DNA from 3 places in the Pseudoalteromonas sp. bablab_jr011 genome. Region 2 is predicted to be linked to each of the others. Evidence: predicted binding sites of a transcription regulator. Region 2 holds the regulator's gene; each other region holds the start of a gene.
The links. The regulator NrdR, encoded in region 2, represses ribonucleotide reductase genes. The targets are predictions, from matches to a motif close to AAACACNANATNTNGTGTTT.

Region 1 (2,273 bases), on a different contig from region 2:
AATCAGCATCGGTTGATTGATAAACAAAAAATGAGCCGCCTTGACTTAAGTTTTCGGCACACATCAATGCAAATTCTTTATCTTTAGGTTCATTGTCTTCTACTAGCATGGCAGCGGTGACAACAGGGAATGTTAAAACAGCTTTGTTTCGCTCTTGGTTAAACCAATTTAAAAACATGCTTTGCAGTGCCTTTAAAGACGACCAATCGGGAGCCGTCATATCAGGAAACACAAAATGACCAAACATAGCCTCAAAGTATGCACTATCGTACAACGAGATATTCCAAAATACGCTTTGATAACCTCGTGCAGCAGCGGGTTGATTTAAAGCGTACACGACGTGCTGTAAGTGATTTTCTATCTGTTTATAGTGAGTAACTAAATAATCATCGCCGTAATCCTTACGCGCAAAGTAATCAAAATACATTAAAAATTCGACCGTCGCGACAGCCCCTGCAAACTGCGCGCTAATTGCAAAAACAAGATTCACAAAACTGCCGCAGAACGATTCTAAATGCTTAGGTGCCTTAGACTCTCCCCCTAATTTGGTTAGCCCATCCAATAAAAATGGATACATGGTGATAGAAGTACAGTAAGGCTTTAAGCTCGTTTCATCATGCACATAAATTTCATGGTTCTCAATTTGTCGAAGGTACTCTTTGCCCAATGACTCGCCGAAAAGCGCGGTTATTTTATTGCTCACCTGAGTGCGATTAACGTGAATGAAAAAGTCTTTCATTATTTCTGATTCTAGCGTCGCTATATTTTTTAATGTCACATTTGCATTCGCATCCACTTTAGAACCATCGGCCGCATTCTTGGCCTGTGTATAGTTTTCGATGAAACGCATTTTTTCTTTTAATTGTTCACAATTCAGCATAGACATTTTTATTATCCTTTTAAAAATAATGAGTTAAGTACCTTACCCGAAGCAATTTCAATAAATCGTTGATTAGTTAAATGGCTCGCCAGGCCACCTAATTCAGCGACATAACGGCCCGTTTTTACATAAGTCAGCTGTGCTTTTAATTGCTCCGACACATCCTCAAGCCCGGTATACAAACACGTTGCTAAGCCTTGCTGCGTTGCTAACTTTAAAAAATAAACTAAATCACCTTCCTGCCATTCTCCGCCAAAAAACACCACACAAGTTATCAAGTGCTTATAGCGCTCAAGTAACCCTAGAAAGCGTTGCGATGTTAACCGCTCACCATGCTTTGGATCCCATGTATCAACGCTATGACACCCAGGACAGCGCAAGGGGCACCCCGTGCACACAAAGCCTAACGCAATGTGTCCAGGGACTTCTTGAAAGCACACTTGGGGTTCTAATACATTAAACATAAACCACTACATATTGTGTTTTAAATTTCAATATGATCAATATATAGTATCAACACCGTTTTAAGCCAGTTTGAAACTTGATCTAGATCAAAGCAGCTTAGTTCTGCCAAAAGAACAAAATGGGTAGCCAATCAAAACCCCCTCCTGTCAAAAATAAAACGGAGCGCCACCCAGACACCTCTACCTACTTTGGAGGAGTTACCTTTACCCATCACTTTGCTAGAGTGCGAATAAATGAATTGTAAAGAGATGAAAATGACTGCGAAAATTGGAATTTTGACTGTTAGTGATCGCGCAAGCCGAGGCCAGTACGATGACTTATCGGGACCCGCTATCACCGATACATTAAATGACTATTTAAGTTCGCCATGGCAGGCATGCTATCGATTAGTCGAAGACGAGCAACATTTAATTGAAGCGGCATTATGCGAGCTTGCCGATCAAGAACAATGCGCTTTAATCATTACCACAGGTGGAACGGGTCCCGCCAAACGAGACATAACCCCCGAAGCCACAGAAGCGGTGTGTGACAAAATGATGCCAGGATTTGGTGAGTTAATGCGTACTGAAAGCTTAAAATACGTGCCAACGGCTATACTCTCTCGACAAACAGCGGGGATAAGAGACCGCTCATTAATAATTAACTTACCGGGCAAACCCAAAGCGATTCGTCAATGTCTTGATGCCGTATTTCCTGCGGTGCCTTATTGTATTGATTTACTTGAAGGGCCTTACTTAGAATGTGATGAATCTGTGGTTCAAGTATTTAGACCTAAGTCATAAATAGGTTTGTCATAACGTTAAAACATCCCCTTAGTTAATAACGAAAAAAGCCAGCTTAAGCTGGCTTTTCTATCGTATTAAGATTTATTTGTGTGATACATCAATCAGTTCAACAGTCCCGTCTTCGCGTACTTCAGCAATTTGAC
Region 2 (2,273 bases):
CGCTGATAAAGTGGATGCGTACTTATTCGTAGATATGGCACACGTTGCAGGTCTTATTGCGGCTGGCGTATACCCAAGCCCAATCCCTCACGCGCATGTTGTTACAACAACAACTCATAAAACATTAGCGGGTCCTCGTGGCGGTCTAATTGTTTCTGCGTGTGGTGATGAAGAGATCTATAAAAAGCTTAACAGCGCCGTATTCCCGGGTGGCCAAGGTGGTCCTTTATGTCACATCATCGCTGCTAAAGCGGTTGCGTTTAAAGAAGCATTACAGCCTGAATTCAAAACGTACCAAGCGCAAGTGGTTAAAAACGCACAAGCAATGGTTGAAGTGTTACAAGAGCGTGGCTATAAAGTTGTTTCTGGTAAAACAGACAACCACTTATTCCTTCTAGACCTTATTGATAAAGATATCACAGGTAAAGATGCTGACGCTGCCCTTGGTAATGCAAACATCACAGTAAACAAAAACTCAGTACCAAATGACCCTCGTTCACCGTTTGTAACGTCGGGTCTTCGTATTGGTTCTCCGGCAATTACGCGCCGTGGTTTCAAAGAAGCTGAGTCTAAAGAACTTGCTGGCTGGATCTGTGACGTACTAGACAACATCAACGATGCATCAGTACAAGCAGAAGTAAAAGAGAAAGTTAAAGCAATCTGTAAAAAACTACCTGTTTACGCTTAATTGCTGGTTAAACCGTAATTAAGATAACAATAGTGTTGTTTTTTGCTATTATAAAGGCCGCTTATTAAGCGGTCTTTTTTTGTTTTTTATAAACGGAAGTTTAACCTTATGCATTGCCCTTTTTGCACAGCAAAAGATACTAAAGTAATCGATTCACGACTTGTTGGCGGTGGTCACCAAGTTAGACGCCGTCGCGAATGCAACGAATGTCACGAGCGTTTTACCACCTTTGAAGGTGCTGAACTTGTTATGCCAAGGGTGATAAAGCAAGACGGTAGTCGAGAACCTTTTAACGAAGACAAATTATTAAATGGCCTGCACCGCGCATTAGAAAAACGTCCAGTGAGTACAGAGCAAATCGAAGAAGTCGTTAACGTGATTAAATCACAGCTACGTGCCACCGGAGAGCGTGAAATCTCAAGCCATTTAATCGGCGAGTGTATTATGGAATCGCTCAAGAAGCTTGATAAAGTAGCTTATGTTAGGTTTGCCTCAGTATATCGCTCATTTGAAGATATTCGTGAGTTTGGCGAAGAAATTGCCCGTTTAGGTGATTAAGCATGTCGTTCACTGAACTTGATAGCATTTATATGGCACGCGCTATTGAGCTTGCCAAACAGGGCCGTTTTACCACGACGCCAAACCCTAATGTGGGTTGTGTACTTGTTAAAGACGGCCATATAGTTGGTGAGGGTTTTCATCAACTTGCCGGGCAGGGTCATGCCGAGGTGAATGCACTGGCCGTTGCTGGCGATAATGCCAAAGGGGCAACAGCCTATGTGACGCTTGAACCTTGCAGTCATTATGGTCGTACTCCGCCCTGTGCTGAAGGCCTAAAAGCGGCTGGTGTAAGTAAAGTGATTGCTGCAATGGTAGACCCAAATCCAGCAGTCAGTGGCCGTGGCTTACAAATATTGGCTGATGCAGGTATTGACGTTGCCTCTGGGTTACTTGAGCAACAGGCGCGCGATTTAAACAAAGGCTTTTTGAAGCGAATGGAAACAGGGTTGCCTTTCGTTACCTGTAAAATGGCCTGTAGTTTAGATGGAAAAACGGCACTTAATAACGGCCAAAGTAAATGGATCACGGGTCCACAAGCACGCCAAGACGTTCAAGCATTTCGCGCACAAAGCTGCGCAATTTTGAGTGGTGCAGATACCGTTATCAGTGATAACGCCAAATTAAATGTGCGTACTGAAGAGCTGCCATTTGCAATGCCAACATCATTGCCGATACGTCAGCCAACACGTGTGATTATCGATTCGCAAAACAGACTCACCCCAGATCTCGCTTTATTTAGTATTGAGAGTCCGGTGATTATTTTCACAACACAGCTTGATAATCAGCAGCAATGGCCACATTTTGTAAAACACGAAGTGGTGGCAGCTAACAAAAATAAAGTTGATTTATCGGCCGTTTTAGCACGGTTAGCCGAATTACAATTTAATCATATTTGGCTTGAAGCAGGAGCAACCCTAGCGGGTGCTTTTGCACAGCAAGACCTAATTGACGAATACATTGTTTATATTGCCCCAAAGTTAATAGGTGATATGGGCAAAAGCTTACTAAACTTTGCAGAAGTAAC
Region 3 (2,273 bases), on a different contig from region 2:
ATAGGGTTGCTGCACCACCACGGACACCGCCTTGAGAACAGCTCTTAACCGCTGTTTGGAAGTGTTTATAAAATGGAATACACCCAGTATGGTATGCTTCACCGTTACGGATTGGGCTACCTAAAGCACGAATACGGCCCGCATTAATACCAATACCTGCACGTTGTGATACGTATTTTACAATCGCAGATGATGTTGCATTAATTGAATCAAGGCTATCACCACACTCAATCAGTACACATGAACTAAATTGACGTGTAGGTGTACGCACACCAGCCATAATAGGAGTCGGCAATGAAATTTTGAATGTCGAAACCGCGTCATAAAAGCGCTTGATGTAATCAAGGCGTGTTTCTCGAGGGTAGTCAGAGAACAAGCTCGCTGCTACTAAGATATATAAAAACTGCGCGCTTTCGTAAATTTCACCCGTTACACGGTTCTGTACTAGGTATTTCCCTTCAAGCTGCTTTACAGCGGCATAGCTGAAGTTTAAGTCACGGTTATGATCAATATACGCATCTAACTCGTCAATTTCTTGCTCAGTGTAATCAACGAGTAAATGTTGATCATAACGCTTGTCTTCAACCAGTTTTGTAATGTGGTCGTATAAACGCGGCGGCTCAAATTGACCATACGCTTTCTTACGTAAATGGAATACAGCTAAACGAGCAGCAAGGTATTGATAATCAGGGGTATCTTTAGAGATCTGATCGGCTGCTGCTTTAATGATAGTTTCGTGAATGTCGTCAGTACGAATGCCATCGTAAAATTGAATATGTGATTTCAATTCAACTTGTGACACAGACACATTATTTAGACCTTCGGCGGCCCAAGCGATGACGCGATGGATCTTATCTAGATCAAGTGACTCTTTACGGCCGTCACGTTTGCTTACAGATAGCTGTTGGTTCATAGTTTTGCCTGTATTCCTTGGGAAATTATATTTTTAGTGACAAAGGTATTCTTAATTATAATTATTATTAGCACCAGCATGAGTCAATTGAATAACATTTAGCCACAATATCTGGTGTTCTTTAAAACGCAGATCACAAGATAGTGTGGTCTGCGATCATTTGCAAGGGATAGAAACGCCCCATTTTGTGGATAACTATTGGATAAACGAATTGTGTTAGTAAGCATTAACCTTTGATCATTCATTGATGATGAAATTTGTAAAAATCAACTCAAGATCTACAAAAATTATCGTTTTTAAAAATAATTTCTGACTGTTTTTTTTATCAACAAAGTTTGCTTAAAACTCAACCCAATCACAATATATGGTGTTTTAACTTAAAACTAACACTATATATGGATAAATCCATCAGTTGGAGTTTGCCAGTTAAAATCTGCGCCCCAGCTCAGTGCGGTATCCACACTTGGTATATAACCCCAAAGTGCAGTTGCACTGTACATATTGGCAGCTTTTGCTGCTTGTATGTCGCGTTCGGCATCACCTATGTATAAGCAACGCGTTGGATCAACATCGAGCATGTTTGCAGTATGAATAAGTGGCTCTGGCGATGGTTTAGCAACTTCTAAGGTATCACCACTCACGACAGCCATGGCATTAGCAAGGCTTGGGATAGCTTGCACCAATGGCTCGGTTAAAAAGCCGGGCTTATTGGTCATGATCCCCCATTTAATGCTGTTTTGCTCAAGTGAGGCGAGAAGTTGCTCAATGCCATTAAAGCACTTGCTATGAATCGCAATGTCTTCTGCATAATAGTCGAGCAGTTGCTGCCTTAATGCTAATTGTTCAACGTCGGGCCATTTATCACCAAAGCCGACCTCTAATAATGCATTGGCCCCATTTGACGCTGCTGGGCGATAAATGCTTTTATCTACAGGCGCGATATTCGCATCTGCTAATACGCGATTTAATGCGCCTCCAAGGTCATCCGCAGTATCGAGTAATGTGCCATCTAAATCAAAAATAAAGGCATCAAAAGCGATATCAGGATTACAACCAGCCATTAGGCAAGTTTCTCAAAATGAAGAATGTAATTAACACTCACATCATCATTTAAACTGTATTGCTTAGAAAACGGATTATAGCTGAGGCCTGTGCTTGCTCTTACTTTTAAGCCTGCGTCTTCTGCCCATGCAATTAATTGGGCGGGTTTTATAAACTTTTTGTGGTCGTGCGTGCCTTCGGGCACCATTTTTAATAACTTTTCAGCACCCACAATGGCGTATAAATACGCTTTAGGTGTTTTATTTAATGTCGAAAAGAATACATCGGCGCCAGGTTTTGCAAGCTCAGCGACCGCACG

Region 1: the regulator NrdR is predicted to act here: its motif matches at 1,346-1,365, upstream of nrdG (anaerobic ribonucleoside-triphosphate reductase activating protein).
Region 3: the regulator NrdR is predicted to act here: its motif matches at 1,014-1,033, upstream of nrdA (class 1a ribonucleoside-diphosphate reductase subunit alpha).

What each region holds. Positions count from the first base shown of each region.
Region 1 is NZ_JACDWU010000097.1:16,509-18,781, forward strand. It holds gene nrdD (anaerobic ribonucleoside-triphosphate reductase) at 1-886, opposite strand, end outside; gene nrdG (anaerobic ribonucleoside-triphosphate reductase activating protein) at 892-1,344, opposite strand; gene mog (molybdopterin adenylyltransferase) at 1,600-2,127, shown strand; gene JIG41_RS03695 (NarK family nitrate/nitrite MFS transporter) at 2,212-2,273, opposite strand, start outside.
Region 2 is NZ_JACDWU010000290.1:18,067-20,339, forward strand. It holds gene glyA (serine hydroxymethyltransferase) at 1-688, shown strand, start outside; gene nrdR (transcriptional regulator NrdR) at 797-1,246, shown strand; gene ribD (bifunctional diaminohydroxyphosphoribosylaminopyrimidine deaminase/5-amino-6-(5-phosphoribosylamino)uracil reductase RibD) at 1,249-2,273, shown strand, end outside.
Region 3 is NZ_JACDWU010000320.1:144,689-146,961, reverse strand. It holds gene nrdA (class 1a ribonucleoside-diphosphate reductase subunit alpha) at 1-913, opposite strand, end outside; gene JIG41_RS21445 (HAD family hydrolase) at 1,303-1,974, opposite strand; gene ubiG (bifunctional 2-polyprenyl-6-hydroxyphenol methylase/3-demethylubiquinol 3-O-methyltransferase UbiG) at 1,974-2,273, opposite strand, start outside.